One region of the Clostridium intestinale genome, then DNA from elsewhere that is predicted to be linked to it. Evidence: riboswitches for the same ligand, from Rfam matches in the RefSeq annotation. Region 1 holds a riboswitch; each other region holds the start of a gene.

Region 1 (8,375 bases):
ATAACTGGAAATTCACTTCCCTGACTTTTATGTATTGTAATAGCATAAGCTAAATCCAACTCATCTAAATAAATAAAATCATAAATTACTTTTCTTTCCTCATCGAAAATAATAGTAAAGATCTTCTCTTCTTCATTTATAGACTCTATAAATCCCATGTCTCCATTAAATACTCCCACACCTTCTGGTTCTCCGTGTCCAGCTACCCTTTTCCATTTTAGAGTATAGTTATTTTTAGTTTGCATAACTTTATCCCCAACTCTAAATATATTGTCTCTTATTTTCTTTTCTCTTTTATTGTCACTGGGTGGATTCAAAATTTCTTGAAGTCTATAATTTAAGTTAGTTACTCCTAAATTCCCTTTTTTCATAGGTGTTAGTATTTGAAGATGTTTCATCTTATCCCAACTAGCATTAAACTTTGGAAGCCTGTTATTAATTAAGTCTATAAGTGTTGTCATTATATAATCTAGGTTATCCTCTTTTATGAAAAAAAAGTCCTTATCTCGCTCATTTAAAATAGGCATAGTTCCTTCATTTATCTTATGAGCATTTACGACTATAAGGCTTTCTTTTCCTTGTCTAAATATTTCTTTTAATCTTATTACTTCCGTAAAACCACTTTCTATTAAATCTTTTAATACATTTCCAGGTCCTACTGATGGGAGCTGGTCTACATCTCCAACTAATATTACTCTAGTTCCTACTCTAATAGCTTTTAGTAAGGAGTTCATAAGCATAACATCTATCATAGAAGCCTCATCTATGATTACTACATCAGCTTCTAATGGGCTTCCTTCATCTTTTCCGAATATACTTTTTTCCTCACTATCAGTAACTCCCATTTCTAATAATCTATGAATAGTTTTTGCTTCTTTTCCTGTAGATTCACTCATCCTCTTAGCTGCTCTTCCTGTAGGTGCCGCTAAAATAACTCTATTTCCTGATTTCTCAAATATATTTATTATACATTTAATGATTGTTGTTTTTCCTGTTCCTGGTCCTCCAGTAATTATTTCTATACCATTATTAAAAGCTCCTAAGATAGCTTTTTTTTGTGATGCTGCAAACTTTATATCATTTTTATTTTCAAACATAGATATTTCATACTCTATATCAGTATTAAATTTTTGAAAATTTGCTACTGATAAAGTTAATATTCTCTTTGTTATTCCTATTTCACAATAATAATAAGGTAGTGTAAAAACACCATTATCCTCATTAACCTTCTCCAAAATTAATTTTTGTTCTCTACATGCATTATATAAATTTTCTTCTATAACTTGTTTCGATACAGTTAAAACCTCTATTCCCTCTTTTATAAGAATCTCAACTGGCATATATGTATTTCCATTTGCACAAAATTGATTTATTACATATTTTATTCCACTTTCAATCCTATAAGGGGAATCCTTTTCTATACCTATACTTCTAGCAATTTTATCTGCAGTTTTAAATCCTATTCCTGTAATTTCCTCACATAAAATATATGGATTTTCTTTTACAATATTTATTGAATCTGTTCCAAATCTTTTATATATTTTTATACATTGGTTAGTTGTTACTCCATGAGTTTGAAAAAATATTATTATGTTTTTTAACTCTTTTTGTTCCTCATAGGATTCCTTTATAAGTAAAAATTTTTTTTCTCCAATGCCTTCAATTTCTCTTAACTTATTAATATCTTTGTCTAATATATCTAAAGTGTTCTCTTTAAACTTATCTATAATTTTTTTAGCAGTAATAGGTCCAATCCCATATATAACTCCAGAAGCTAGATACTTCTCTATTCCTTCTAGTGTATTTGGTATAATCTCTTCACACTCTTCTATTTTAATTTGTCTCCCGAAGCTAGGATGCAATACCCATTCACCTTTTATCTTTAAGTGTATGCCTTCTTTTATAAAAGGAACTACTCCAACAGCTGTAAATGACTTTTCTCCATTAGAAAGCTTTGCAACCATATATCCATTTTCTTCATTATGAAATACTATACTTTCTATTATTCCACTTATTTCTTCCATCTAATCTTGCTCCTTAAGTATTCTTAACCTTAAAAGGCATATATTATGATTATACCATAAATTTATATTTATATTTCATTGTTTAGTTTATTGACTGAAATACTCTTTGAAGTTATTCTTAATTTAGGAGGCGATAACAAAAATGTTAATTAAAAATGTTAATATTATATTTTTAGATAAAGTTGAAAAAGGAGATATATTAATAAATGACGGTAAAATCAAGAGCATTAACCCTGATTCTTACGAATTAGATGATAAGATAATTGATGGTACAGGTTTATACTTATCTCCTGGTTTTATAGATGTTCATATACATGGTGCTGGCGGTTACGATACTATGAATGGAACTTATGAATCCTTAAATGAAATCTCAAAAAACATAGTTAAACACGGTACAACTTCATTTACGCCAACAACAATGACTGTTGCTATTAAAGATATATATAAGTCTATGGAAGCTATATCAAAGGCTAAGGAAATAGGTACTGAAGGAGCCAATGTATTAGGTGCTCATTTAGAAGGCCCTTTTATTAGTCTACAAGCAATTGGTGCACAAAACCCTAATTTCCTTCAAAAACCATCTAAGGAAACTTATCATGATATGGTAGGTGAATATGAGAATGCAGTAACTTCTATAACTATAGCTCCAGAAGTAGAAGGGGCATTAGAATTAATTTCTTACTTAGACAATAAAGGTGTTAGAGTTTCATTAGGACATACTAAAGCGACTTATGAGGAGGCAATGGAAGGCATAAAACATGGTGTATCACACTCCACGCATCTTTTTAATGCTATGACTCCATTTCAACATAGAGAAGCTGGAACTGTTGGAGCTATTTTTGATTCTAATATAACTACAGAAACTATTTCTGATGGAATTCATATATCTTATCCTTCTTTAAGAACCGCATATAAAATAAAGACAACTGATAAGGTTTTATTAGTATCTGACGCAATGGAAGCCTGTTGTATGCCTGAAGGCTCTTATTCTTTGGGTGGGCAGCCTGTAATAGTTAAAAATGGTGCTGCAAGGTTAGAAAATGGAGCTCTTGCTGGTTCTATCTTAACACTTGATAATGCTATTAAAAATGTATATAAAAATACTAACTATCCATTACACGAAGTTATTAAGATGGCTACTTACAATCCTGCAAAACATTGTAAGGTTGATGACAAAAAAGGTATAATAAAAGAAGGGTATGATGCTGATTTAGTTTTATTTGATGATAATATTGAAATTAAATATTCAATAATTGGCGGAAAAATAGTTTATTCCAATAATTAGAAGAAAAAGTGGTTTATAAAATGATAACTTACAATCATTTTATAACCACTTTTTTTAATATACTATATTAATTTTTTTATTTCTTCAACCCTTGTTAGTTGTTCCCAAGGAAGTTCTACATCTGTTCTTCCAAAATGTCCATAAGCTGCTGTCCTCTTATATATAGGTCTTCTTAAATCTAAATCTCTTATAATAGCTCCCGGTCTTAAATCAAATACCTTATTTATTATATCGATTATTTTATCATCACCTATTTTAGCAGTCCCAAATGTATCTACTTCTATTGACACTGGTTTAGCAACTCCTATAGCATAAGCTACTTCTATCTCTAATTTATCAGCAACACCAGCTGCTACAAGGTTTTTTGCAACCCATCTAGCTGCATAAGCTGCACTTCTATCTACCTTAGTTGGATCTTTTCCTGAGAAAGCTCCGCCACCATGTCTACCGTATCCGCCATAGGTATCAACAATTATTTTTCTACCAGTTAACCCAGCGTCTCCTTGTGGTCCACCTATAACAAATCTTCCAGTTGGATTTATATAATATTTAGTATTTTCATCTAATAATTCAGCTGGTATAACAGCCTTTATTACATGTTCTAAAATATCACTTTTTATTTGTTCTTGTGATACCTCTGGTCCATGTTGAGTTGACACTACTATAGCATCAATTCTTTTTACTTTATTATCATCATATTCTACTGTAACTTGAGTTTTTCCATCTGGTCTTAAATACTCTAAAGTTCCATTTTTTCTTACTTCAGATAATCTTCTTGAAAGTCTATGCGCCATAGCTATAGGTGCTGGCATTAATTCTGGAGTTTCATTAGTTGCAAAACCAAACATCATTCCTTGATCTCCAGCTCCAACTGCATCTATTTTATCCATTTCGCCTTCTCTAGATTCTAAAGCCTCATCTACTCCTTGAGCTATATCTGATGATTGCTCGTCTATAGTAGTTAATACTGCACAAGTATCACAGTCAAATCCATATTTTGCTCTATCGTAACCTATTTCTCTAATAGTTTGTCTAACCACCTTAGGAATATCCACATAACATTTAGTTGATATTTCCCCCATTACCATTACCATCCCAGTTGTAACTGCTGTCTCACATGCTACTCTAGCATTTGGATCTTGTTCAAATATAGCATCTAAAACTGAATCTGATATTTGATCACAGATTTTATCTGGATGTCCTTCTGTAACTGATTCAGATGTAAATAATCTTTTCATTTTATTTCTCCCTCCGATATATTATTGCAAAAAAATAAAGCCCTCCGATAAGAAGAGACTTGATAAATTAATTCTCTCTCTTATCTCGCAGATTTTTCACTGCAGGAATTGGCACCTTTGTGCATAACACAGGTTGCCGGGTTTCGTAGGGCCCTATCCCTCCACCTCTCTTGATAAGAGTTATCATTATTCATTTCGTGAATAATTATATCATTATTAGATTAATATTTCAATAAAAATTTGTAATAAATAAAAAAAATAAAAAAGTAGAATAATCTACTTTTATTGGTGGAGGAGGACGGATTCGAACCATCGAAACGAAACGTAACAGATTTACAGTCTGCCCCCTTTGGCCACTCGGGAACTCCTCCATGTTTTATGGAGCTGGCAATAGGAATCGAACCTACAACCTGCTGATTACAAGTCAGCTGCTCTACCGTTGAGCCATGCCAGCACATATTCACTTTTAATGCCTATTAATTAAACTTGCTTGGTTATAATTTAATATTATAACTATTGGTGGGCACAACAGGGATCGAACCTGTGACCCCCTGCTTGTAAGGCAGGTGCTCTCCCAGCTGAGCTATGCGCCCTTATTTTTAAAAAATGGTGGAGGAGGACGGATTCGAACCATCGAAACGAAACGTAACAGATTTACAGTCTGCCCCCTTTGGCCACTCGGGAACTCCTCCATGTTTTATGGAGCTGGCAATAGGAATCGAACCTACAACCTGCTGATTACAAGTCAGCTGCTCTACCGTTGAGCCATGCCAGCACATATTCACTTTTAATGCCTATTAATTAAACTTGCTTGGTTATAATTTAATATTATAACTATTGGTGGGCACAACAGGGATCGAACCTGTGACCCCCTGCTTGTAAGGCAGGTGCTCTCCCAGCTGAGCTATGCGCCCTTATTTTTAAAAAATGGTGGAGGAGGACGGATTCGAACCATCGAAACGAAACGTAACAGATTTACAGTCTGCCCCCTTTGGCCACTCGGGAACTCCTCCATGTTTTTGTGGAGCTGGCAATAGGAATCGAACCTACAACCTGCTGATTACAAGTCAGCTGCTCTACCGTTGAGCCATGCCAGCGGATTTATATTGATTCTTTCACAGAACCGACAATGATTAGTATAAGGGGATAAGTAATAAGTTTCAACTCTTAAAATACCTCATTTACAGATATTATTACACTTAAACTCCTATTTTCTATATTTTTCTCCTTATTAGTCTATTATTTGATTTTTTCAAACTTTCTTTTAAACCTATACACTAATATGATTTTCTATTTTTTCTATATCTATATAAGGGCTGAGAATTTTTTTAACTTCTTCATAATCACTTGCTTTTAATCTATTTTTTAATATTTTAACTATATCTTTAGCTCCATCCACTTCATCTCCATTATCTAATATATCTTTGATTTGTGCATAATCAAAATTAGATAATTTACTTGCATAATAAAGCAATTTTGCTTTGTTAGATACAGAAATTTTCTTCTCTATTGTATTTTTATCAACCTTAAAAATCATACTTGCAGTCAAAGCCTCTTCTTCTTTTTTATCAGGTTTATTATAATTATTTTTAGAATTATCTATATATGAATCTTCATACTCATTACCCTCAACTTTAATTAATGGGTCACTATTTTCAGCCTTACCTTTGTCGTCTGCTTTCTTTTCCGTTTCTAATTTATCATTTTTTACACTAGTATTATTTTCATTATTTGCTTTATCTGCAACTTGTTTCTTAGATGTATTATTTTTAACTTGTACGCTTTGTTCCGTTGTTTTTTTAGGATTACTTGGGTATAAGATAAAGACTACACTTATAATTGTTGCTAATATAACTAATATCGTTAAAATTTTTTTATTCATTTTATCACCTCTCTACTATTAACCTTTATTGCCATTATTTATCATTTTTATACTTTTGATATTATAATTTTTTATTATATATAATAAGGTTCTTTTTGCTTGCATATATAATAAAGTACCGTTTATACATCAAGTAGAAAGGATGGTTTTTTTGAATAAAGTTAAAGTAAATTATAAAGAAAATATGGCCTATTACGAAATAGCTTACTTCTTGAGAGACTATATAAAAGACAATACTGTAATAGTCTGTATAGGAACTGATAAATGTATAGGAGATTCTCTTGGACCACTAGTAGGTACATTACTAAAAGAAACTCTAATACCCTTACCAATTTACGGAACTTTATCTTCACCTATCCACGCATTAAATATAGATAAAAAATTAGTTGAGATTAATAAAAATCATCCTAATTCTTTAATAATAGGCATAGATGCTTGTCTAGGAGATATTAATTCAATAGGTGAAATTCATGTAAGAGATTATGCTATACATCCTGGAAAGGGTGTTGGAAAAACTCTTCCTGATGTAGGTAATGCTTCTATTATAGGCATTGTTGATTCAAGTAGCGCTACCGAAATTTTTTCTAATAGAACTATACGCCTTTCTTTAATAATGGATATGAGTAAATCTATTGTTAAAGGAATAGTTCACTCTTACTATTTGAGTGATATAAAAAAACTTTCTATATAAAAATAAAATGCTACTAAAAATATAGAATTTTTAGTAGCATTTTATTTTTATAAATACTCTATTTATTTGAGATTAAAAACTCACCATGTCCTTTTTCTAAAGACGTTAATGCTTTTCCAGATCCTAAAACAACACAATCTACTGAATTATCAGCTACATTAACTTTTACTCCAGTTTCTATCTCAATTAATTTATCGAATCCATAAAGCAAGGCCCCTCCACCAGTCATTAATATTCCTTTATCTATTATATCTGCCGCTAGCTCAGGTGGGGTTTTTTCTAATACATCTCGAATTTTATCTATTATTAATCTTACTGGTTCTTCTAATGCCTTTGTAAGTTCTTCAGTAGTTACTTCTATATTATCTGGCAATCCAGTAATTAAATTTCTTCCTTTTACTATAGCCGTAACATTTCTTGAGCCTCTTAGTGCCGATCCAGCAGTTATTTTAAGCTCTTCTGCTGATTTTTCTCCGATCATAAGCTTGTATTTACTTCTTATAAATCTGATAATAGATTCATCAAACTTATCTCCAGCAACCTTAATTGACGCTCTTACAACTACACCATTTAGAGATATAATTGCTATATCAGTGGTTCCTCCACCAATATCTATAACCATTGTTCCATTTGGTTTTGAAATATCTAATCCAGCTCCTATTGCAGCTGCAAGTGGTTCCTCTATTAAAAATACGGACTTAGCTCCTGAATTTTTAGCAGCATCTACTACTGCTCTCTTTTCAACTTCAGTTGATTGTGATGGTACACATACCATAACTTTTGGGGCAGAAATTTTTCTTTTACCGCAGCTTTTTTGAATAAAATGTTTTAACATTTTTTCAGTAATATCGTAATCAGATATTACGCCATCTCTTAGTGGACGTACTGCAACGATATTCCCTGGGGTACGGCCAATCATTTTTCTTGCTTCTTCTCCTACAGCTAGTACCTTATTTGAATTTTTATCTACCGCTACTACTGAAGGTTCTTTTAAAATAATCCCTTTTCCTGCCATATAAACTAACACAGTAGCTGTACCTAAATCTATGGCTAAGTCGTTTCCAATCTTCCAAAACCACATTTTATATTCACTCCTATAATGATAAAATTCGAAAATATTTAAAGTTTTTCAACAATATTCTCCTTTTTATATTATAATATGGAATAATGAATCTATTCAATAGCCTTGTACTTTAATTTTGTAGCTTTTCCACCTCTAATATGCCTTTCAGCTTTATTTAAATCTAAAATATAT
Region 2 (8,375 bases), 820 kb from region 1:
ACTTAATTTAACATGAAGAGATAACAGTTTTCTAGCAGTTAACCTATAATCATTAAGAGTTTTATCCATAACTAATAGTTTATTTGCTTCATCTTGTACTTTAAAAAAGTTTTGTAAATTCATTCTATAAATCCCCCTATTCCATTTAGGAACTATGTCTTTTATATTGTACAAAAAGTTTTTGATATTGAAAAGACTGGGTAAACGAATTCAAAGATTTTTCTATAAAAAATTTATGAATATTCTCATAATTAAAATTTAAAAGGTTTTTAATTCATAAGATTTAATAACCATTTCCTTTTTATTATTTATAGGTTTCCATAGTTCAACCTTTGATATTTTAGCTAAATTATAAAATCCTTCAGTTTTAGCAGTACTGCAAGCAATTTCATATTCATTCTTTTTCCACTCTCTTTGAGCAAAGTTAGTATTAGCTAAGGATACATGTAAATCCCAGTTATCTATGTTATCTCTAACACGGAAGCCATGTAGTTTAAGAGTATCGTTGACATTTCTTGTTATCTTTTTTATATAACCTTTACTTTCAACCTTAAGATTCACAGATTTATATGGTTCATTAAAACAAAGAATATCTTTAAGCTCAACTTTAAATCTTTTATAAGGTTTAAAAATTTTCGATAGAACAATATCTAATTTTTCTATGTCAGGATCTTCTATTACTTCCAAGGTTATGTGTAATTTAGGTAAATTTCTATATAATTTATATTTTTTTGATAAATTTTTTTGTATAGGCTCTATTTGTTTATAAGAGTCATCATCAAATAATGCAACTAAGTAATATCTCATATTTAACCTCACCAATTGGAATAAATTTAACTATTATTTTAGATTATACCATATTTGAATAATCAAAACACTAGTATAAATTATTTTGTAATGCCAATACTAATTTTGTGTGAAAGGAGGTAGATTGTAATGGATCAAAAGAATAAGAGTATAGGTTGCAATGTTTCTGAATGTAAATTTCATGCTAGAAGTGAAGAGTTTTGTACTTTAGACAAAATAATGGTGGTAAAGCATGATCATAAAGCTGAAACAGTTGAATGTACAGATTGTGGAAGTTTTGAAAAAGGAATGTACTAATAAAATGAAGTCGAACTTAATAGTTCGACTTCATTTTATTATAAGATTAAAACCATATGAATCAAATATTTATGCTAGAAGTACAAAAGCAATAAATTACTAATAAAAACAGTTAAAAAAATATTTAAATATTTATGCTTTATGTTATAATGGGAACTATGGATAGAATGAATAAAATGATTTAATGTTATAATATGGATAAATATTTTTTGTTTGGGAACTTTAATATATATAAATAAATTGGTAAGGGTGAAAACGGATGGAAAAATTAGTTATCGATGGAGGCAAAATCTTAAGAGGCGAAGTTGATATTAATGGCGCTAAAAATGCAGCAGTAGCAATTTTGCCAGCGGCAGTACTAGCTAGTAATGGAAAATGTTTGATTGAAAATATTCCTGATATTGAAGACGTACATTGTTTAGAAAGAATATTAACTGACTTAGGTTGTAAAATAAATAAAATTGATAGAAATACATTAGAAGTTGATGCAACAACTATACAAAGAGTTGATGCTTGTACTGAAGATGTTAGAAGAATGAGAGCTTCTTATTACTTTATAGGGGCTTTATTGTCGAGATTTAAAGAAGCAAGAGTAGAGCTTCCAGGGGGTTGCCCTATAGGTGTAAGACCTATAGATCAGCATATAAAAGGCTTTGAAGCACTTGGAGCAAAGGTAAGTATAGAGCATGGAGCGGTAAGAGTTCAAGCGGAAGAATTAAAAGGTGCAAATATATTTTTTGATGTTGTAAGTGTTGGAGCAACTATAAATGTTATGATAGCAGCTACTTTAGCAGAGGGTACTACAAGTCTTGAGAATGTTGCTAAAGAACCACATGTTGTTGATGTAGCAAACTTCTTAAATTCCATGGGTGCGGATATTAAAGGTGCGGGAACTGATATTATAAGAATTAAAGGGGTTGAATCTTTAAAAGGTTGTAATTACAGTGTAATTCCAGATCAAATAGAAGCATCAACATTCATGATTGCAGCAGCAGCAACAAAAGGAAATATTTTAATTAAAAATGTAATACCAAAACATTTAGAATCTATTTCTGCAAAACTTATAGAAATGGGAGTAAAGATTGAAGAGGGAGATGACACTGTTAGAGTATATGTAGATGAGCCTTTAAAAGGAGTTAATATAAAAACTGCTCCTTACCCAGGATTCCCTACAGATATACAACAACCTATGTCAACTTTATTAAGTTCTGTTTCAGGAAGAAGTATAATAACTGAAACTATATGGGAAAGCAGACATAAGCATATAGATGAATTGAAGAAAATGGGTGCAGATATTAAAGTAGAAGGAAGAACTGCTATTATAGATGGAGTTAAGAGATTGACAGGAGCTATAGTAAAAGCTACAGATTTAAGAGCTGGAGCTGCAATGGTTATAGCTGGATTAGTAGCTGAAGGAGTCACTGAAATTCATAATATTGAGCATATAGATAGAGGATATCCTCATATAGAAAATAAATTTAAAGACTTAGGAGCAAGTATTTGTAGAAAAGAAGTCGAATAACATTGGGGGAAATATATTATGATTTTTTGCCCATTATATAGTGGTAGTAGTGGAAATTCGGTTTTTATAGGAACCAAAAATACAAAAATTTTAGTAGATGCAGGTCTTCCAGGAAAGAGGATAGACGAAGCAATTGTTTCGATTGGGCAAAATCCAAGAGATTTAAATGGAATATTTATAACACATGAGCATTCAGATCATATTAAGGGGGTAGGCATAATTTCTAGGAAATATGACATACCTATATATGCAAATGATGCTACTTGGTGCGCAATGGAATCATCTCTAGGAAAAATAAAAGAACATAATATAAAAATTATGGATAAAAGAACAGTGGTGGAGGTAAATGACATGCAAGTAAAGTCATTTTGTATACCTCATGATGCGGCAGGCCCTGTAGGATATACCATACAAGCAGAAGGAAAGCAGTCAAGTGTAGCAACTGATTTTGGAGTATTTACAGATGAAATTCTTGAGAATATAAAATCATCTGAAGTAGTGTTACTTGAAAGTAATCATGATGTTGAAATGCTTAAATTTGGACCTTATCCATATCCTTTAAAGAGAAGAGTTCTAAGTGAAATAGGACATTTATCTAACGATGACTGTGGTAAAGCTATAGTAACTCTGATAAATCACGGAATACTTAGAAACCTATATTTAGGACATTTAAGCAATACAAATAATCATCCAGATTTAGCATATCAAACAGTACTTAATATATTAAATGAGAATAATATTTATATAGGTAAAGATGTTGCTATTTCTTTAGCTGAAAGGCACAAACCTAGTAATTATATAGAATTCTAGTAAGGAGAAGATACTCATGGAAAATAAAGTGTTGGCATGTAAAGAACACATAGACGAGGCTTTAGATGAATTCTTAGTAGTTAATGAGACCTTTCCAATAATGAACGAAGCAAAAGAAGGAAAATGTAATTATTGCAATGATAAAGCAGAGTATTCTTTAGAGAAATAGAGAAATTGTCTATATTAAAGGTGCTTGGTATAAATTAATACATATAAGAAAGAGGAGAAGATAATATGAGTCTATATAAACAATGGACAGACATGGTTGTAGAATATGTTAAAAGTAAAGGGGAAGAAGCTTTTTGGGCTGAATATAGTGATATAGAAACTAGAATATATAAAAAACTTTTATCAAACCACAAGGAAATAAAAAAATCAACTATTGAAGAGTTAGCAAAAGAATTTAATGCTACTAATGAATTCGTTATGGGATTTTTAGATGGAATAAATGACAGTTTAAATAATCCATACGATTTAGAAACAGTAACTGCTGAACAAGAGTTAGTTTTTGATATGGATCTAGAAAAACTATATTTTAATATGTTAGATGCAAAAGCTGAATACCTTTATACTCTTTCTCAATGGGAAGGTATATTCTCAGAAGAAAAGAGAAAAGAAATATCTAAGTCATATAAAGAATCTAAGACAGTAAGAAATGAAAATAAAATAGGAAGAAATGATCCATGTCCATGTGGTAGTGGAAAGAAATATAAAAAATGTTGTGGAGTTAATGCGTAATTAATTTGACAAAGCAATATAAAAGTGCAATAATACTAATAAATTAAAAAACTTATCAAGAGAGGTGGAGGGACTGGCCCTATGAAGCCCAGCAACCAACATAAATTTCATTCAATTTATGTAGTGGTGCTAATTCCTGCAGTTTTTAAACTGGTAGATGAGGGTAGATTTCTGTAATAAGCATATTTGTATGCCAGAGTTTATCTCTGGCATTTTTTATTTTATAAGGGGGTTATATTATGTGTAAAGATAAATGTTTATCCTTTGAGACGATAGCGGTTCATGGGAAAAAAGGAGTAGATCCATTAACAGGCGCTTTGAGTTTTCCTATATATCAAACAGCTACATTTAAGCATAATGGTTTAAATGAGAGTACGGGGTATGATTATTCAAGACTTCAAAATCCAACTAGAGAAGAAGTTGAGGGAACAGTAGCAAAGTTAGAAGGTGGAAAGTGGGGCATAGCTTTTTCTACTGGAGTAGCGGGGATAACAGCTATTATAAATCTTTTTAAAAGTGGGGATCACATTTTAGTTTCAGACGATTTATATGGAGGAACATTCAGGTTATTTGAGGAAATATATAAACCTTATGGAATTGAACATGATTTTATAGATACTACATGTATTGAGGAGGTTTTAAGTAACCTTAAGGAAAATACTAAAGCAATCTTTTTAGAGACACCTTCAAATCCTATGATGAAGGTAACTGATATAAGAAAAATAGTTGAGATAGCTAAAGAAAGAGATTTAAAAGTAATTGTTGATAATACATTCTTAACACCTTATTATCAAAAGCCTTTAGATCTAGGAGCAGACATAGTAGTTCATAGTGGAACAAAATTCCTTGGTGGCCACAATGATGCTTTAGCTGGATTTGTATTAACAAATAGTGATGAGATAAATGATAAGATAAGATTTTATCAGAAATCTACAGGAGCAGTACTAGCACCATTTGATTCATGGCTTTTATTGAGAGGAATAAAAACACTACATCTAAGAATGGATAAAAGTCAGGAAAATGCTATAAAGATAGCTAATTATTTAAAGAATCATCATAAGGTAAAAGAGGTATTTTATGTAGGTTTAGAGGATCATAAGGGGTACGAAATATCTAAAAGTCAAGCAACAGGTTTTGGAGCCATGATTTCTTTTAATGTTTATGAAGAGGAGCAGGTAGCAAAAATATTAAAAAGTGTAGAAGTTATAACCTTTGCGGAGAGCTTAGGTGGAGTAGAAACTTTAATTACATATCCTCAGACTCAAACTCACGCGGAAATTCCAGAGGAAATAAAAAATAAATTAGGTATAACTAAAACTCTTTTAAGGCTGTCTGTTGGAATAGAAAATGTTGAGGACTTAATTAAAGATTTAGAGAAAGCATTGGGGTGATAAATATGAAATTTGGAACAAAATTAATTCATAATGGAAATGAAATAGATGAAGAAACAGGGGCTTTAAGTATACCTATTTATCAAGCATCTACCTATCATCAAAGAGATATAGATAGTTTTGGAAAATACGATTATTCAAGAAGTGGAAATCCTACAAGAGAGGCTTTAGAAAATACTATTGCTCAATTAGAGAATGGGTGCAGCGGATTTGCTTTTTCATCAGGAATGGCTGCTACATCATCGGTACTTTCAATATTTTCAGCTGGAGATCATATAATTATTTGCGAAGATGTTTATGGCGGAACTTATAGAATTACTACTAAAGTTCTTAGTAGATTTAATATTGAATTTACTTTTGTTGATGCATCTAATTTAGATAATATAAAAGCGGCTGTAAGAGAAAATACTAAAGCTATATTTTTAGAAACACCATCAAATCCATTATTAAAAATAACAGATTTAAAGGGTGCTATAGAAATAGCTAAGAGTAACGAATTAATTGTTATAGTTGACAATACTTTTATGTCACCATATCTTCAAAAACCTTTAGACTTAGGAGCTGATATAGTAGTTCATAGTGCAACTAAATTTATAGGAGGACATAGTGATGTAGTAGGAGGTTTAGCTGTAGCTAAGACAGAAGATTTGGCAAATAGAATATATGCAATACAGAATTCCTTTGGAGCAATTTTAGGACCTCAGGATTGTTGGCTTTTGCTTAGAGGATTAAAAACCTTAAAGGTAAGATTAGATGTTCATCAACAAACAGCAGAAAAATTATCTAGTTGGCTTCTAAAAAGAGAAGAAGTAGAAACTGTATATTATCCATCACTAGAAGGACATCCAGGTAGAGAGATTCATTTAGCTCAAGCATCAGGAGGAGGAGCTGTTTTATCTTTTAGACTAAAATCTTTAGATGTAACAAAGTATTTTTTAAATAATATAGAAAATGCTGCCTTTGCAGTTTCATTAGGTGGCGTTGAAACTATAGTGTCTTATCCAGCAAAGATGTCTCATGCTGCTATACCTAGGGAAGAGAGAGAAAAACTAGGTGTGACAGACACACTAATAAGAGTTTCTGTAGGGCTAGAGGAATTTGAGGACTTGATAGAAAGTTTTGATAAAGCATTAAATATTTAATTATAGTAAAGTAGGAGAATTAAGAAATTAAATCTTCTACTTTAATTTTTTTCTACAGTATTAATTTTAGTATTTGAATAAATAATAGAGATATATTATAATAATGAAGAATAGTTGCAATCGCAACTATTCTTTATTAAACAGTGAAAGGATAAATTATAATGGAGAATAAAGTTGATAGTAAGAGATGGGTAATACTGCTTACCACGGTTATGCTAACATTTATGGCCACACTAGATAGTAGTATAGTAAATGTTGCATTACCTGTCATATCAAATAAGTTATCTGTAAGTATGGCTTCAATAGAATGGGTAGTAACAATTTATTTAATTGTCATTGTAGCGACTATACTTATATTCGGAAGACTTGCAGATCTTAAAGGCAAAGGAAATATTTTTAAGTTAGGAATAATTATTTTTACAATTGGATCATTAGCTTGTGGAATATCTAATTCCTTAGTGATGTTAGTAATATCTAGAGCACTTCAAGCTATAGGCGCTGCAGCATCTATGTCTACAAGCCATGGAATTATAACACACGTATTTCCTCCCAATGAAAGAGGCAGAGCCCTTGGTATAAATGGTACATTTGTGGCATTAGGTTCTATGGTGGGTCCCCCTCTTGGTGGATTAATTGTAGATGCGTTAAGCTGGCAATATATTTTTTTAATAAATGTTCCAATAGGAATAGTAGCATTTATTCTTGCGAGTAATACATTATCAAAACATAGTGAAGTGGTTAATGAGAAACTTGATTTGAAAGGTGGAAGCTTATTTTCTCTTACGATTATATTATTATTTGGAGCATTAACTCACGGCCAAGAAGTTGGATATAATAATACTATAATTATTATGTGCTTTGCACTTTCAGCAATACTATTTGTAGTTTTTATAGAGACAGAGAAAAGAGTTAAAATTCCACTATTAAATCTTGAGATATTTAAAAACACATTATTTTCACTTAGTATATTCTGTGCATTTATATCATTTGTAGCAATAAGTTGCTCAAATATAATATTGCCATTCTATTTACAATATGTAATGAAATTAACACCTTCTGTTACTGGATTACTTATGATGGTATCACCTATAATATTGGCAGTTGTAGCACCTTTAAGTGGATATATATCAGACAAGATAGGTTCAGAAATTCTTACCTTCTTAGGTCTTTTAGGAACTAGTTTAGGATTATTTTTAATGTCTACTTTAAATCAATATTCTCATTTAGGTGTATTAATTTCATTTATAGCAATAATGACTATAGGAAATGGAATGTTCCAGTCGCCTAACAACTCTTTAGTAATGTCAACTGTTCCTAAAAATAAGCTAGGTATAGCAGGAAGTATCAATGCTTTAGTTAGGAATCTAGGACTTGTATTTGGAATATCATTTTCTACTACCCTTTTATACAATAGGATGAGTAATAAGATAGGTTACCATGTTACTGGATATATATCAGGAAGAGATGATGTATTTGTATATGGAATGAGATGGGTATATATATCAGCAGCTATAATTTGCTCAGTAGGCGCTGTACTTACTGCATATAGATTGTATGGCTCAAAATTGAAAGAAAAAGCAGAGGTTTTATAGAGGTTGATGTTAAGCATCAACTTTTTTCTTTTCTGTGCTATTGTATTTTGCAAATAAATATAATAAACTTATATCA
Region 3 (8,375 bases), 190 kb from region 1:
GAGAAGAGGAAGATGAATTAATACCAAGGCAGGCTCTTCATGCATATGGATTAGATTTTTATAGTCCAAGAACAAGAGAGAAATTAAGTCTAAGAGCAGAAATGCCTGAGGATATGAAAGAACTTATAGAAAAAATTAAAAAATAGAGCATTTGCTTTTTTGCAAATGCTCTATTTTCTCATCTTCTTATTAAATATATTAGGATATTTTGCTTTAAGTTTTTTTCTCTTAATATGATTTTTATATTTAAGAAGAAAAAGAATTCCTAAAAAACTGCCTACTGATAAAATTACAGGAAGTGAATTTTTGTTTAAAATACTTTCTTTTACTGTTGTAGTTACTGGTTTAACTTCTCTATCTTCTCCAGAAGCTAAAGGAAGAGCTATGTAATTTTCGTTGTTTACTTTTACTTCAGAATTTAAAATAACCTCTCCTCTTTTAAAAGAAGTTTTAGATAAATCTTTAGTTTCGCTTTCAACTTTAGAGTTTACATTTTTTTCTTGTCCTTTATCAGTAACGTAATAAACATCTTGAGTAGCTAATAAAGGGATTGTAGTATCCTTATCAACTTCATAACTTGAAACTTCTTGTCCTTTAGAATAAAGTTTTACTAAGCTGAAATTATTAAATCCATATTCATATAAATCTTTTGCGTTTAGAAAAAAAGAATTTTTAATATCAGAACGCATAAAAGTAGCTATTAACCTTTGACCGTCCTTTTCAGCTACAGAAGTATATGAATGTTTAGCATCTATGGTATAGCCAGTTTTACCAGTAAGAGCATAAGGATAATAATACATACTATTTTTTCTTATAAGACTATTTTTGTTATCCGCCCATTTTTTCTCACCATTTATATTAGATGGAGGAAATTCATAAACAGCAGCTTGCGAAATTTCTAAATAATGAGGTGTTTTAGCAGCTTCTCTAGTAATTAAAGCTAAATCATAAGGGGTAGTTTTATGATTTTCATCATAAAGACCAGATGGATTAGTAAAATGGGAGTTATTAGCTCCTATTTCTTTAGCTTTTTTATTCATCATTTCAGCAAAACCTTCAACTGATCCTCCTACATATTCAGCTAAAGCTACAGCGCAGTCATTACCTGAAAGTAGAAGCATGGCATGAAGTAAATCATTTACAGTAAAAACCTCTCCCTCAATCAATCCGAGTCTAGTTCCATCAACTGCTGGAGGATTTTTACCTATAGTTACTTTTGCATTTAAATCAGCATTTTCTAAAACAACTAAAGCAGTCATTACTTTTGTAGTTGATGCTGGAGCTAAAGATTCATTAGGGTTTTTTGAGTACAATAGCTTTCCGGTAGCAGCATCCATTAAAACAGCACCTTCAGAATCAACATTAGGAACTTGAGCGGCTTTTGCAGGATTTCCTAAAAAAATAGTGAAAAAAAACATTAATGCAATAAAATAAACAAATCTTTTCATTTTATCCCCCGTCGGTTAATATCATTTAAAAATAAGTATAACAAATTATTAAACATATTTCTATATTATGTTTAAATTATGTCAATAATCATAAATAAATGAAAGATCTAGTATAAAAGTTGGAGGTCTTATGAGAATTAGAAGAAAAGAAAAGATTATTGGCATAGGAATACTTGTAACTCTATTAGTAGTTATAGGAGGGTTTTATTATTACATAAATAGACCAAAGCCCTTAACTAATGAAGAGATTGAAAATATGTTTGTTGAGGAAAGTACGCAAGATAAAGAGGTTAAAACTCAAGAGAGGGTAACTCAGACTGAATCCATAGTTGTAGAAATAAAAGGGGAAGTTAAAAATCCAGAAGTATACACATTGAAAAAAGGAGCTATAATAAAAAACTTAATCGAAGAAGCTGGTGGACTTACTGAAAAAGGAGATACCTCAGCTATTAACCTTGCAAAAGAACTTCAAAACCATGAGTGTATAGTTGTTGGGAATATAGATGATAAAAGCGTTCAAGCTCAAAGTGTATCAGTATCCGGAACAGGTGGACAGAGTACTTCTAAAACAGATGGGAAGATTAACTTAAATTCTGCAACTGAAGCTGAACTAGACACTCTTCCAGGAGTAGGTAAGGTTATGGCTGGAAAGATAATTGAATATAGGGAGAAAAATGGTGGATTTAAAGATATAGAGGAGCTTAAAAATATAGATAGGGTTGGAGAAGCAACCTTCGAAAAGCTAAAGGATAAAATAAGTATTTAGAAGTAACAAATAATTAATATAAAAAATAGTAGAATATGTATAAATAGTATATTAAAATTATAACTATAATATATAAGGGGGAAGGTTTCATGGATATACTTATTAACGTTGGATTAAGCTTTCTTTTTGGAATAGTTGGAATAGCAATAATGCTTATAGGTTATATACTATTTGATAAAGTTATAAAAGCAGATTTTGATAAAGAATTAGAAAATGGTAACATAGCGGTAGCTATTGTTGTAGCAGGAGTACTTATTGCAATAGGAATAATAGTTTCTCAAGTTATAGCTTAATAAAATCAGCGTATTCTATATAAGAATGCGCTGATTTTATTAAATAAACAATAATATTATCAAGTGTAAACATTTAAATAGTGATAGAAAATTAATAATTATATAAAAATATTAAATAATTTACAAAAAGAGAAAATACCTATTGCATATAGCCTTACTATATATTATAGTTATAAACATAAACTAAATAAAACTTTTTTGTTTCTTATCGTGAGAGGTGGAGGGACTGGCCCTATGAAACCCAGCAACCAACATAAATTCCATTTAATTTATGCATGGTGCTAATTCCTGCAGCTATTTTTTAGCTGATAGATGAGAGGATAGATTTCTAGGGTTGTTATTATCGCGCGGAGTTTATTCTCTAGCGCTTTTTTTATTGCAATCGATGGCTTAAAAGTCGGCGTGGCGATATTTTTCACTTTACCTAGGTATAACAATTTGGAGGAAATAAATGATAGAAATAAAAGGCTTAAGCAAAAGTTTCCATGGAACAGAAGTATTAAAAGATATACACCTTAAAATTCAAGAAGGCGAGATTTATGGGATTATAGGACATTCAGGAGCAGGAAAATCAACTCTCCTAAGATGCATAAATGGACTAGAAACCTATGATTCAGGTAGTTTAGAAGTTATGGGGCAAGAAGTAGCTGAACTATCTCCTAAAGGATTAAGAGAATTTAGAAAAGATTTGGGGATGATATTTCAAGGATTTAATTTGTTACAAACAAAGACAGTCTTTGATAATGTTGCATTACCTTTAGAAGTATGGGGCTACAATAAGCAAGATATAAAGGAAAAAGTATATAAATTATTAGATTTAGTTGGACTTACAGAAAAAGAAAAAAGTAAGCCAGCAAGTTTAAGCGGTGGTCAAAAGCAAAGAGTAGCAATTGCTAGAGCTTTAGTTTTGGAACCAAAGATACTTTTATGTGATGAAGCAACCTCAGCACTAGATCCTAAAATGACAAAAGATATATTATCTTTACTATTAAAAATAAATAAGGAACTAGGAATAACAATAGTTGTAGTAACACATCAGATGGAAGTTGTTAAAGAAATATGTGAAAAAGTTGCTTTAATTGAAGGTGGGGTAATTAGAGCAGAAGGAAATGCAGAAGAATTATTCTTACGTCCAGGCTTAAGCCTTAAAAAGTTTTTAGGTGATGAGGAAGAAGAAACACTTCCAGAAACAGGAGTAAATATAAGATTATATTTCCCTAAAGATTTAAGTGAGAATTCAATAATAACTGCAATGGCAAGAGAATTAAATATAGACTTCTCAATTGTGTGGGGCAAACTTGAAAAGTTTAGAGATGATGTTTTAGGAAGTCTTGTTATAAACATCAAAGAAGAATATAAAGATATAGCAATAAATTATCTAAAATCTAAAGATATAATCTGGGAGGTGCTATAGGATGTGGAATGATATATTACTTAAAGCTATAAATGAAACGCTAATAATGGTTTTTGTTTCAACATTCTTTGCTGTACTCATAGGATTTATACCAGCGGTAGTATTAATTCTTACTGCACCAGATGGATTAAAGCCAAACAGTATTATATATAAAACTTTAGATGTAATAGTAAATGTCTTAAGAAGTATACCATTCATAATTTTGATGGTAGTAGTTGTTCCTATTACAAAATCAATAGTAGGAACTAGTATAGGAATCAAGGGGGCAATTGTTCCATTAACTATAGCGGCTGCACCTTTTGTAGCTAGAGTACTAGAATCTTCCTTAAGAGAAGTTGATAAGGGAGTAATAGAAGCTGCAAAATCATTTGGAGCCACAAACTCACAAATAATATTTAAAGTTATGCTAAAAGAGGCCATGCCAAGTATAATTTTAGGAATAACACTAACAATAATAAGTATAGTAGGATACTCAGCAATGGCAGGAGCTGTTGGTGGAGGTGGACTTGGAGCTGCAGCAATCCAATATGGATATAACAGATTCCGAGGAGATGTAATGTTTTATACTGTATTAATTTTAATTGTATTTGTTCAAGGATTACAGTCTTTGGGGAATTATATTTATAAAAAGAAAACAAAATAAAAAATTAGGGGGTTCTTAATATGAAAAGAAAAGGATTATTATCAATATTATTAGTAGGGGCATTAGCATTTAGTTTAACTGCATGCGGAAAAAAAGACGATAAAACTATAAAAATAGGTGTTACACCAGTACCACACGAAGAAATAGTTAATGAAATTAAACCATTAGTAGAAGCAAAAGGTTACAAACTTGAGATTATAGAATTTAATGATTACGTTACTCCAAACACTGCTTTAGCAGAAAAAGAATTAGATGCAAACTTCTTCCAACACGTACCGTATTTAGAAGAAACAAATAAGGAAAAAGGACTAGACTTAACTTGGGTAGCAAAAATTCATATAGAACCAATGGGTCTATACTCTAAAAAAGTTACAAAATTTGCTGACATAAAAGATGGAGCAAACATAGCTATACCTAATGATGCTTCAAATGGATCAAGAGCACTTAAATTATTAGCAGACAACGGATTATTCAAAGTTAAAGATGCTGAATTAATATCTCCAGCTGATATAACTGAAAATCCTAAAAATATAAAAATAACTGAATTAGATGCAGCTCAACTTCCAAGAACTCTAGATGACGCGAAAGTTGATGCAGCTGTTATAAATACAAACTATGCATTAGATGCAGGTTTAAATCCAGTAAAAGATGCTCTAGTAATAGAATCAAAAGATTCACCATATGCTAATGTTTTAGCTGTAAGAAAAGGTGATGAAGAAACTGAAAAAACTAAAATCTTAAAAGAAGCGTTAACTTCTTCAGATGTTAAGACATTTATAGAAAAGAAATATGATGGATCAATAGTTCCAGCATTTTAATAATTAGAAATACAAAAAGCTATCATGAATTTAATTTGTGCACCTTGTTGCTGTAGAGGCTGCTCCTAAAGCCTCATTAAATTCATTATTTATAAAATATAAGACTGAAGCTAGGAACCGCTTCTACCGCAACCTTACTGCTGTAGAAGCGGTTCCTAGCTCTATTATGTTTAATAAAAAGTTAAGCACTCCTAATCTGTAGGAGCCGTTTCTCAGGCTCCATTAAAATCCTTTTAACTCCTAATCTGTAGGAGCCGTTTCTCAGGCTCCATTAAAATCCTTTTAACTCCTAATCTGTAGGAGCCGTTTCTCAGGCTCCATTAAAATCCTTTTAACTCCTAATCTGTAGGAGCCGTTTCTCAGGCTCCATTAAAATCCTTTTAACTCCTAATCTGTAGGAGCCGTTTCTCAGGCTCCATTAAAATCCTTTTAACTCCTAATCTGTAGGAGCCGTTTCTCAGGCTCCATTAAAATCCTTTTAACTCCTAATCTGTAGGAGCCGTTTCTCAGGCTCCATTAAAATCCTTTTAACTCCTAATCTGTAGGAGCCGTTTCTCAGGCTCCATTAAAATCCTTTTAACTCCTAATCTGTAGGAGTCGTTTCTCAGGCTCCATTAAAATCCTTTTAACTTCTAATCTGTAGGAGTCGTTTCTCAGACTCCATTAAAATCTTTTTAAAACTTATGTTTAATATGATGCTAGTATGGTTTTATGGACACATTTTAATAATTATTTATAATAAAGTTAAGAGAGGTGTGTTCAAGTGAGAAGAAAAACTTATACAGATGATTTTAAGAAGATGGTAATCGAAGTATACAATACCGGAAAACCAATTAAAGCGATATGTGAAGAATATGGCGTGTCAACAGCTACTCTGAATAACTGGACTAATAGTGTTCAAGTGAAAGAGAAAATCTCGAAAAAGCCTATTATAGCTAAAAAGAGTAAAGCTACTGAAGAAAAGAGTAAGGAAGACTCTAAAGAGTTCGCAAAATTAAAGAAAGAAAATGAACGAATTAAAATGGAACTTGAAATATTACACCAAAGGCGGGCTTTAGCCAAAAAAGCTATCGCCATATTCTCAAAGGACCAAGAGATATAATTAAATTTATTGATAATAATCATGGAATTTATCCAGTAAGACTCATGTGTAAATTACTGAATATGCCTAAGAGTACTTACTACCAATCTCATCACCATACTCCGTCCCGGAGGGAATCGGAAAACATAATATTGAAAGAAAGAATACTACAAATTTATAATGAAAACAAATGTAGATATGGTGCTCCCAAAATACAAAAAACTCTTGAAAAGTCAGGTACTTATATAAGTATTAAACGAGTTCAGAGATTAATGAAGGAGCTAAATATTCGTTCTATAGTAATTAAAAAATTTAGACCACCGAAATCTACTAAGAAAGTATTGGAAAGAGTAAACTTACTCAAACAGGAGTTTAAAACTACCAAACTAAATGAAAAATGGGTAGGAGATATAACTTATATTCATACATTAAAGGACGGCTGATGCTACTTAGCTTCTATTATGGACTTGTATACGAGAAAGATAGTTGGCTACTCATTTTCAAAGACTATGGATTCTTCTGTAGTAATAGCTGCTTTAGATAATGCATATAAAATCCAGAAGCCAACTGAATCGCTTATTTTCCACTCTGATCTTGGAGTTCAATACACAAGTACAGAGTTTATTAATAGACTAAAAAAATATGGAATAAAAGCTTCAAATAGCAGAAAAGCATGCCCTTATGATAACGCCTGTATAGAGTCTTTTCATTCTATTTTAAAGAAAGAACAAGTTAACAATGTTCAATATTATGATTATGAAAGTGCAAAGTTAGACTTATTTATTTTCATTGAGTCTTGGTATAACCGTAAAAGAATTCATAGTTCTATTGATTACATAACTCCGCAAATGAAAGAAGATCTTTTTAGAATGACAATTTGAGACTTAAAATGTGTCCAAGATATTGACCTAGGTCCAAGTAGTTTCTTCTAAGAAAATGTAGTTAATTATTAAAAAATAAATTTTAAAAAGTGTTATTTGAGAGAAGTTAAGGTAATTCTCTATGAAAATGAGCTCTTGATAAGACGTTTAAGATGTTTGAAAAATTTGTGCAGGATATAAAAACTCTAAAGCGGGAATAAAAATAATGTCGAGAGAAATAACATAATATAATTATTAAATAATATTGATTATTAATATCAACTGTGATAGAATAAAATCATAGAAATTAAGAAACACGGAGGATTTTAATTATGAAACATGAATTACCAAAACTAAAATATGAATATAACGCGTTAGAGCCATATATAGACGAAACAACAATGACTATACACCATACTAAACATCATGCAACTTATATAAACAATTTAAATGCAGCATTAGAAAAATATCCAGATCTTCAAGAAAAATCAGTTGAGGATTTAGTTAAAGACTTAAATGCTGTACCAGAAGATATAAGAACTGCTGTAAGAAATAATGGTGGAGGTCACTATAATCATTCACTTTTCTGGCAACTTATGGGTCCTAATAAAGGTGGTAACCCAACAGGAGATTTAGGAAAAGCTATTGATGATAAATTTGGAAGCTTTGATAAATTTAAAGAGGAATTTGGCAAGGCAGCTGCTACAAGATTTGGTAGTGGATGGGCTTGGTTAATTGTAAATAAAAACAATGAGTTAGAAGTAGTATCAACAGCTAATCAAGATACTCCAGTAAGTGATGGAGCTAAGCCTGTATTAGCATTAGATGTATGGGAACATGCATATTACTTAAAATATCAAAATAGAAGACCAGATTATGTTGGATCTTGGTGGAGCGTAGTTGATTGGGATTACGCAGCAGAATTATATAAAGATGCAATAAAGTAAAGTTATTTCTTCCCCTTAAAAATGTCCCCTTTTACTACCTAAGTGAAAACTTAGGTAGTTTTTTATTTACATTAAGGTTAACTTTATTTACATAAAAAGCTTTTT
Region 4 (8,375 bases), 230 kb from region 1:
TATTACAAATTTCTAAGTTTAAGGATTAAATATAATTTTAAGACTTGGAAAAGGAAATGTGGAGGTTTATTATAAGTAAAATTAAATACTTGAAAACCTTTTAAAAATAAATTGCTGTGATATAATGTTAATATTATATAGTTTAAAAGGATGGGAAATAGATGGAAAAGGATAAGAAAAACAATAATGAAGAAAAGAAACAAAGCACTCAACTACCTGCATTATTTTATCTTTCTTTAGGAGTTATTTTATATTTTTCAGGTAAGATGAAAAATGATGGAACTATAACTGTTGAATCTGGAATAGGGATTTTACTTTTAGCTATAGGTGCAGTAAAGGTTGTACTTTATTTTATAAAAAAGAAAAAAGCTCCAAAGGTTGAAGAAGTTAAAGAGCCTGTTATAGAGAACAAAAATAATAAAAATAAGAAAAAAAGTAAAAAGAAAAATAAGTAAGATTAAATAGGTAGATAAATATTAATAATTTATCTACCTTGTTTTTATTAACATAAATTGAAGGGATTTGTATTTGTATTTTTTATAAATTTATTTATACTTATTCTAGGGGATAATTTTTGATTCTGTTAGGTTGTTATGAAAAAATAGCTTAACATTTCGTAGAATTACTCGTTCTTTGAAAATTATATAAGTTTGAATAAATTTTTGTATGGCAAATAAGCCTACAAAAAGTTAGATTTTTGCAGGTTAATCAAAGATATTAAGTTGAGATTAAGCAGCGACAAACCAAGATTTACGATCAATGCTATTGCTAGCGAAGCCTGCAACTTCAGCAGGTGTGAGATTATTTAATGAACCATGAGGCCTAATGAAATTATAGTGAAAGACAAATAAGTATATTAAGTTATTTGCTTTCTCAAAAGAGTTAAACCCTTTTTTAGCTTTATACCAAGCTTTAAATGTTTTGTTAAAAGACTCAATTAAATTGTTTGATATGTCGCTAGACATAGGAGCAACAGGCACATGCTTGTTTTCGCCCAATAGCTTCGCTACAGCTTGGTTATATGAAGGTAGTCTATCAGTTATAAAGTTTGATGGCATTCCAAATTGTTTAGCTTGGTTTACTAGTGTAAATGCTGAATCCTCACTACGTGATTTGGTTAGATGAAAAGCTAAAATAAATCTCGTTTCAGAGTCAATAGCTAACCATAAATAATAGCGTTCACCATTTATAAAGACCACTGTTTCGTCAGCATGCCAATCGTCAGATTGGAGATCTAGCTGCTCTTTAAACTTATCAGCTTTTTGTTTGAAAAAAGGTGCAAACTTTTGAGTCCAACTAGCTATTGTGACATGAGAAACCTTTATATTTGAAGTTACGAAAAGGAACTGTGAAATAGTTCTTGTTGATGAGTTGTTTAAAAAATATAAAGTTAATGCAGTCAGAATAGTATGGAGTGGAAAACGCATACCTTTCATAGAAAGGGAACCGGTTAGGTTTTCACTGGAGGCATCATCTATATTTAGGTTATGGTGATGAACAATGATATGATTGCACTTCTTATTACCACATTTATAGCGATTATAGTGTTTATAGATGTGATGCAAGAAAGTTGCTTTACCACACTTTGGACATCTTGGATATTTAGATGTTACCCGCTTTCTGACGGAGTCAGGTGCGAATTGTCGCTTACACTTTTTACATTGATATTTTTGATTAGCCTGCTTATCTAAACCAAACTTATATAGTTGGTCAGAGTTACAACGAGGACATTTTACTTTTGTTTTGTTCATTGCGCTTCTCCTTTCAAGGGGGACATTTAGTTCTAGTCAAACTTATTGTATTTCCTAGGATTGAGAAGAGCAATGTTCATATAACTTAACAGAACGTAATTTTTTATGGGGAGAAAAGAAATGAATACAATTATATATTATTTTACTGGAACAGGTAATTCTCTCTATATAGCTAGAGAAACGGCCTGCTATTTAGGTGATTGCGATATAGTTCCTATAGCTAGGCTAATAAATGAAGACAACATAGAATGTAATTATGATAAGGTAGGTGTAATTTTTCCAATGTATTATGGAGGGTTACCTAAAATTGTTGTGGAGTTTATGGAAAAATTAAAAGTTAAAGAAAATACATATGTATTTGCTATTAGCACTAAAGGTGGTACAGAAGGTGTACCTATGAAGCAAATTGATTCTATATTGAAAAAACAAAACAATAAACTAAGTTTTAGCCATTATGTTACTATGCCGGATAATTATATTAAAATATATAAGGTTAAAAATGATGAATATATTAAAAATCTAATTGAAAAAGAAAAAAGAATTTTATTAAGAGAATTAAACTTAGTTAAGGATAATAAAATAAAACCTATAAAAAAAGGTTTATATTATTATACTATTTCACCTCTTTATAGAAGTCTTATCAGAAACGTAAATTTTAAAGATCAAAAACTTGTTATAGATGGAAATTGTACAAGATGTGGGTTGTGTCAAAAGATATGCCCTGTTGATAATATATATCTAGTGAATGGAGTTCCAAGCTGGAAACATCAATGTCAACAATGCATGGCATGTATACAAGCCTGCCCTAAAAAGTCTATAAATATAGGTAAAAAGACGGTTAATAGAAAAAGATACATAAATCCCTATGTTCATGTTAATGATATAATTAATCAAAAATAATAATTTAATGTTATAAAATTTATGTTAAATTAGTTAAGTATTTAGTAGTATTTTAATCTTATAAAAGATAATAATAATATTGTGTTCGATCACAAATATTATTTTCTTGGAGGGATTTATAATGAAAAATGCAAAACAAAATGTAGAATGTTCAATAGATGATTTACAGAAGGTTAAACAACATTTGGATCAGGCTCTACAAAGTGTAGAAAAACAAGAAAACAAAGCTAGAATACAACAAACTTGTGATGCAGTACAAAGTGCTTTAACAAAAGCTCAAGATACAATAAGTAACTATGTAGAATCATAAAGATTATAGGGAGCAGCCTTTTATAATAGGCAGCTCCTTATTTTTATTATGAAGAAACTTGAAATATAAAAACATAGAAATATTTCTAAATAAATATTAAATGTTATAATAAAAGAAAAAAAGTGCTTTTTTAATGAGGTGATTTTTTGAATAAAATAAATATACGAAAAAAAATGATAGATAAGAGAGATGCTCTTAATTCGGATTTAAGAAACAAATTTAGTGAAAAAATAAAAAATAAAATTTTAAGTAATATTTTTTATAAAGAAGCTAAAAGTATTTTTTGTTTTATTGGATTTGGAAGTGAAGTTAACACTATTGGTATAATAGAGGATGCATTAAAGGATGGGAAAAAGGTATATGTTCCTAGAGTTAGAAAGAAGGAAATGAGGGTTATACAGATAGATTCACTAGATAACTTAAAACCAGGAGTTTTTGGAATACTTGAGCCTGAAGATGGAGAAGAGCTTAAGGCGGATTGTGATCTTATACTTATGCCAGGAGTAGCTTTTACTAAGGAAGGGAAAAGATTAGGTTATGGAGGAGGCTATTATGATAAATATTTAGCACAATATAATAGTAATACTTTAAAAATAGCAGTTGCCTACTCCATACAAGTGATAGATTTCATTCCTACAGAAAGTTATGATAAACCCATAGATTATATAGTCACTGAGGACTTTACATATAAGTGTCACGAATAAGGTAAATCTGGAGATAAACCAAGATGTAAGGAATACATGTAGTTAAATATTTGAGAATATAAAACATAGTTAAGTGCTAAGTATATGTTAGGTAATATAGAATCTTTATAGTTTACATAAAAGCATTTATTACAGGAATCTAAATAAGAGGAATTTTCAGATACAACTATAACAAATGGTTTTTTATCTTGAGTTTTTATGATATCTAGAAAATGTTGGTTATAATCCAAGTCAGGGTTATTTACGGATTTAAATAAGAATATTAATGTATTGTCATTTATAAAAGGTTTTATACTTTGATTGATATCAGAAGGAGACCAGCTTAATGAATATACTGTTCCATTTGTTAATTTCAAGGTATTTAATGCACAGTAATTACTCATTCCTTTTAGTTCAGAAGTACCTACATAAAGAACTCTACTTGGGTTTCTTCTAACTATGTTTAGTGTATCACTCCAAATTGTATTAAGTATATATTTTGAATTAACCAAAGTTTCTTCTAAATATAGTTTTTGCTTTTCTAAATTATTAATATTAAATAGCAATACTGAGGATAAAACCATACAGGAATAAGAAGAGGTCATAGCGAATCCTTTATCATTTGATTCTTCTGGCAGTGTGAGTACATAAAAGTTTGATTTATCTGAGTATTCTTTTGAGAATATACCTTCATTATTACTTGTTACTAGTATAAAATGAGAATTTTGTAATAGTTTTGTGCATGTATTTAAAGCATCTAAAGTTTCTTTAGTATTTCCTGATCTAGAATATAAAATTACTAGTATATTTGATAAGTCTTTTAAATAAGTATATGGATTGTTTAAAATCTCTGAAGCTGGAATAGAGTTTACAGGAATTTTAAGTTCTTCTGATAAATAAGGCATAAGGGTATCTCCTACATAGGCAGATGCACCTGAACCAATTAATAATATTCTAGATATAGTGTTATTTAGTAAGGGCGTTAGAAAATTATTAATTTCATCCTTTTTGCTTTTAATAGAATAATATATTTTTTGCCATAACTTAGGCTGTTGTTTTATTTCTTCCAATGTGTAGCAACTGTTGTTAGGAAGAATTTTCATTGAATATCAACTCCTTAAAATGTGATGGAAAGAGATAGAAAACCTTTTCTTTTTAATATATTATTAAGTATAATGAAAAAGGTTACTATATTTAAAAATAATTATTTATTTAAAAATCATTGCAATTTTATATGGTAGAAGTATAATAAAAGTAATGAAAAATACAAAATGGTCTTTTATCAAGAATGGTGGAGGGACTGGCCCTATGAAACCTAGCAACAGCTAACACTCATTATGTTGGAATTGTGCTAAATCCTGCAGGTATATCCTGATAGATAAGAGGAATAATAATTTTGCATGCATATATTAATGTGCTTTATTAGCTATTTCTGCTTATCTTATAGTAGAAGTAGTTTTTTTATTTCGCTATAAGTAAGCTGTTTAATAGTGTAGCTTTAGCTGTTTTTATATTTGGTAAAAGGCCACTTTTAAATAATAAGGGGGCTTTTTTTATGGCAAAAATTGCATTAATGGGTTATGGAGTAGTAGGAAGTGGATTAATAGAACTAATAGATAATAACAAAAGCAAGATAGACAATTTAGAAGTGTCTTCAATACTTGTACGATGTTTAAGCAAACATGAGGATAAAAAGTATAGTGAATATTTGACTGATAATGTTGAGGAGTTTTTTAGTCAAGAAAGCGATATTGTAGTTGAGGTCATGGGTTCATTACATCCAGCCTATGAATATGTGAAAAGGGCACTACAAGCTAAAAAACATGTGGTAACTGCAAATAAGGATCTTATAGCGGAGTATGGGGGAGAACTATTATCTTTAGCTAAAGAGAGTGGAGTGACGTTGAAGTTTGAAGCTTCTGTAGGTGGAGGAATTCCTATTTTAAAACCACTAATAGAATCTTTAGAAGGAAATAGTATAAAGAGTATAAGAGGAATATTAAATGGTACTACTAACTATATTTTAACTAAAATGTACAATGAAAATATTGATTATGAAGAGGCTTTAAAAGAAGCTCAGGCTTTAGGGTTTGCTGAGGCTAATCCTGATTCAGATGTCTTAGGATATGATGCTGCAAGAAAGCTTGCTATATTATCCACTATAGCCTATAAGAATAGAATATCATGGAAAAATATAAACATAGAGGGTATAAATAATTTAGAAAGACAGGATTTTATATATGCAAAGGAGCTTGGGTATAGAATAAAGTTAATAGCTGAAAGTATAATGGAGGGAGATCAGGTGTATGCCTCTGTAAGACCAGCCTTAGTTAAAGAAGGAAGTATACTTTCTACTATTAATAATGAAGTTAATGGAGTTGTGTTCCATGGAGATGCAGTGGGAGAGGTTAGCTTTACTGGAAAAGGAGCTGGAATGCTTCCAACAGGCTCAGCTGTTTTTGGGGATGTTTTAGATATAATTAGAGGAAGAAAAGAAACTTCTGAGAATTATCTTAATGAAATATTAGTAAATAGATATATAGATAGTGAGGTAGGCGTTTTAATAAGGATAAAAACAGAGGAAAAGAAAAGTGTTATTAAAAAGTTAAGATTAGAATTCCCGGATCTACAATTAGTAGGGGAAAAGAGAGATGAGCTGGCATTATATATAAATACTTTAGGTGAAAGCAAAATACAGGAGGCTTTAGAGCGACTAAAACTTGATGGGAATATAACTTCTTTTAAAAAGTTACTTAGAGCAGTTTAAATAAAAAAGAGGCCTAGGCCTCTTTTTTAGTTCTCTTTACTAGCTATTTCTTGAGTTATTCTGTTAACAAAGGATTCTAAAGATAGAGCACCTTCGTCTCCATTTTTTCTGCTTCTAACAGAAACTTCTTTATTTTCAGCTTCTTTTTCTCCAACTACTATTATATAAGGAGATCTTTCTAATCTTGCTTCTCTTATCTTATAACCTATTTTTTCTGCTCTATAGTCAACTTCAACTCTAACACCCTTGTTTAATAAAGTTTTGCTAACTTCTTCAGCATAGTCATTATACTTATCAGATATAGGAAGTATTTTAGCTTGAACTGGAGCTAGCCAAGTTGGTAGAGCACCAGCATACTTTTCTATAAGCATAGCTAGAGTTCTTTCATAACAACCTATAGAACTTCTGTGGATTATATAAGGAGTTTTCTTTTCTCCATCTTTATCAACATAAGTCATCTGGAATCTTTCAGCAATAGCAAAGTCAATTTGAACTGTTATTATAGTATCTTCTTTACCATGAACATTCTTAAATTGAATATCTAGCTTAGGACCATAGAAAGCAGCTTCATCATCAGCTTCATAAAAATCAATATTTAGATGATTTAAAATATCTCTCATTAAGTTTTGAGTTTTTTCCCAAGCTTCAGGGTCATCTATATATTTTTCTTTATTTTTTGGATCCCATTTAGAGAATCTATAAGTTATATCATCTTGAATTCCTAAAGTTGTCATTACATATTTTATTAAATCTACAACTCCTTTAAATTCATCTTCTAATTGTTCAGGTGTAACTATTAAGTGACCATCAGCTAAAGTAAATTGTCTAACTCTTATAAGTCCATGCATTTCACCAGAAGCTTCATTTCTAAATAAAGTAGAAGTTTCTGCATATCTTTTAGGTAGATCTCTATAGCTGTGTTGTTCAGCATTGTAGATTGTATATTGGAACGGACAAGTCATAGGTCTTAAACCAAAAACCTCAACATCATTTTCTTCATCACCTAAAACAAACATACCATCTTTATAATGATCCCAGTGACCAGATATTTTGTAAAGATCACTTTTTGCCATTAAAGGTGTTTTAGTTAACAAATAACCTCTTTTTTCTTCTTCATCTTCAATCCATCTTTGAAGAACTTGAATTATTTTAGCTCCTTTAGGCATTAATAGTGGAAGCCCTTGACCTACATTTTCATTAGTAGTGAATATTCCAAGCTCCCTACCAAGTTTGTTATGATCTCTTCTTTTAGCTTCTTCCAAAGCCTCTAAGTGAGCATCTAACTCAGATTTTTTAGGGAAGGCAGTAGCATAAACTCTAGATAACATCTTGTTTTTTTCGTTTCCTCTCCAGTAAGCTCCAGCAGATCTGATTAATTTAACTGCTTTAACTGTCTTAGTGGATAAAAGATGAGGACCAGCACAAAGGTCTACAAATTCTCCTTGCTTATAGAAAGATATAACCTCATCTTCAGGAAGATCGTTTATAAGTTCTATTTTATAAGGTTCATTTTTTTCTTCCATTAGTTTTAAAGCTTCTGTTCTTGGAAGTTCAAACTTTTCTATTTTTAAATCTTCTTTAGCTATTTTAGCTATTTCTTTTTCTATTTTGTCTAACTCATCTTGAGAAAAGTTTCCATCTTTATCGAAATCATAATAGAAACCATTTTCTATAGAAGGTCCTATAGCCAGTTTTGTGTCTGGATACAATCTTTTAACTGCTTGAGCTAACATATGAGAAGCAGTGTGTCTAAAAGCAGCTTTCCCTTCTTCGGAGTCAAATGTGCATATACTTAGTTCAACATCCTCATTAACTACATAACGTAAATCAACCACATTTCCATTAACAAGACCACAACATGCAGCTCTAGCTAAACCTTCACTGATACTTTTAGCTATTTCATAGACTGACAAACCAGATTCAAGTTCTTTTATAGATCCATCTTTTAAAGTAATTTTAACCAT

Evidence for each region. Region 1 has a riboswitch for S-adenosylmethionine ahead of metK (methionine adenosyltransferase). Riboswitches for the same ligand answer to the same signal wherever they lie in the genome.
Region 2: linked by a shared signal. The riboswitch ahead of P8F83_RS18320 (trans-sulfuration enzyme family protein) and the one ahead of metK (methionine adenosyltransferase) in region 1 are both predicted to bind S-adenosylmethionine.
Region 3: linked by a shared signal. The riboswitch ahead of P8F83_RS13350 (methionine ABC transporter ATP-binding protein) and the one ahead of metK (methionine adenosyltransferase) in region 1 are both predicted to bind S-adenosylmethionine.
Region 4: linked by a shared signal. The riboswitch ahead of P8F83_RS15390 (homoserine dehydrogenase) and the one ahead of metK (methionine adenosyltransferase) in region 1 are both predicted to bind S-adenosylmethionine.

Annotation. Positions count from the first base shown of each region.
Region 1 is NZ_CP121166.1:2,768,119-2,776,493, forward strand. Features, by position in the region: gene recD2 (SF1B family DNA helicase RecD2) at 1-2,024, opposite strand, end outside; gene nagA (N-acetylglucosamine-6-phosphate deacetylase) at 2,167-3,309, shown strand; gene metK (methionine adenosyltransferase) at 3,372-4,547, opposite strand; SAM riboswitch class I at 4,625-4,727, opposite strand; tRNA gene P8F83_RS14140 (tRNA-Tyr) at 4,834-4,918, opposite strand; tRNA gene P8F83_RS14145 (tRNA-Thr) at 4,927-5,001, opposite strand; tRNA gene P8F83_RS14150 (tRNA-Val) at 5,065-5,140, opposite strand; tRNA gene P8F83_RS14155 (tRNA-Tyr) at 5,155-5,239, opposite strand; tRNA gene P8F83_RS14160 (tRNA-Thr) at 5,248-5,322, opposite strand; tRNA gene P8F83_RS14165 (tRNA-Val) at 5,386-5,461, opposite strand; tRNA gene P8F83_RS14170 (tRNA-Tyr) at 5,476-5,560, opposite strand; tRNA gene P8F83_RS14175 (tRNA-Thr) at 5,570-5,644, opposite strand; gene P8F83_RS14180 (hypothetical protein) at 5,818-6,429, opposite strand; gene yyaC (spore protease YyaC) at 6,581-7,120, shown strand; gene mreB (rod shape-determining protein MreB) at 7,179-8,201, opposite strand; gene spoIIID (sporulation transcriptional regulator SpoIIID) at 8,294-8,375, opposite strand, start outside.
Region 2 is NZ_CP121166.1:3,583,955-3,592,329, reverse strand. Features, by position in the region: gene P8F83_RS18355 (dUTP diphosphatase) at 1-123, opposite strand, end outside; gene P8F83_RS18350 (2'-5' RNA ligase family protein) at 259-807, opposite strand; gene P8F83_RS18345 (DUF1540 domain-containing protein) at 937-1,104, shown strand; gene P8F83_RS18340 (UDP-N-acetylglucosamine 1-carboxyvinyltransferase) at 1,364-2,626, shown strand; gene P8F83_RS18335 (MBL fold metallo-hydrolase) at 2,645-3,436, shown strand; gene P8F83_RS18330 (CxxH/CxxC protein) at 3,453-3,605, shown strand; gene P8F83_RS18325 (SEC-C metal-binding domain-containing protein) at 3,671-4,174, shown strand; SAM riboswitch class I at 4,224-4,338, shown strand; gene P8F83_RS18320 (trans-sulfuration enzyme family protein) at 4,414-5,565, shown strand; gene P8F83_RS18315 (trans-sulfuration enzyme family protein) at 5,571-6,707, shown strand; gene P8F83_RS18310 (MFS transporter) at 6,869-8,299, shown strand.
Region 3 is NZ_CP121166.1:2,581,137-2,589,511, reverse strand. Features, by position in the region: gene P8F83_RS13370 (RluA family pseudouridine synthase) at 1-146, shown strand, start outside; gene P8F83_RS13365 (D-alanyl-D-alanine carboxypeptidase family protein) at 171-1,448, opposite strand; gene P8F83_RS13360 (ComEA family DNA-binding protein) at 1,579-2,214, shown strand; gene P8F83_RS13355 (DUF350 domain-containing protein) at 2,304-2,507, shown strand; SAM riboswitch class I at 2,710-2,826, shown strand; gene P8F83_RS13350 (methionine ABC transporter ATP-binding protein) at 2,959-3,921, shown strand; gene P8F83_RS13345 (methionine ABC transporter permease) at 3,923-4,564, shown strand; gene P8F83_RS13340 (MetQ/NlpA family ABC transporter substrate-binding protein) at 4,585-5,382, shown strand; partial or broken gene P8F83_RS13335 (IS3 family transposase) at 6,146-7,344, shown strand; gene P8F83_RS13330 (superoxide dismutase) at 7,656-8,270, shown strand.
Region 4 is NZ_CP121166.1:2,993,194-3,001,568, reverse strand. Features, by position in the region: gene P8F83_RS15420 (hypothetical protein) at 162-455, shown strand; gene P8F83_RS15415 (IS6 family transposase) at 729-1,751, opposite strand; gene P8F83_RS15410 (EFR1 family ferrodoxin) at 1,872-2,651, shown strand; gene P8F83_RS15405 (hypothetical protein) at 2,773-2,961, shown strand; gene P8F83_RS15400 (5-formyltetrahydrofolate cyclo-ligase) at 3,108-3,665, shown strand; gene P8F83_RS15395 (SIS domain-containing protein) at 3,656-4,747, opposite strand; SAM riboswitch class I at 4,921-5,029, shown strand; gene P8F83_RS15390 (homoserine dehydrogenase) at 5,200-6,411, shown strand; gene thrS (threonine--tRNA ligase) at 6,438-8,375, opposite strand.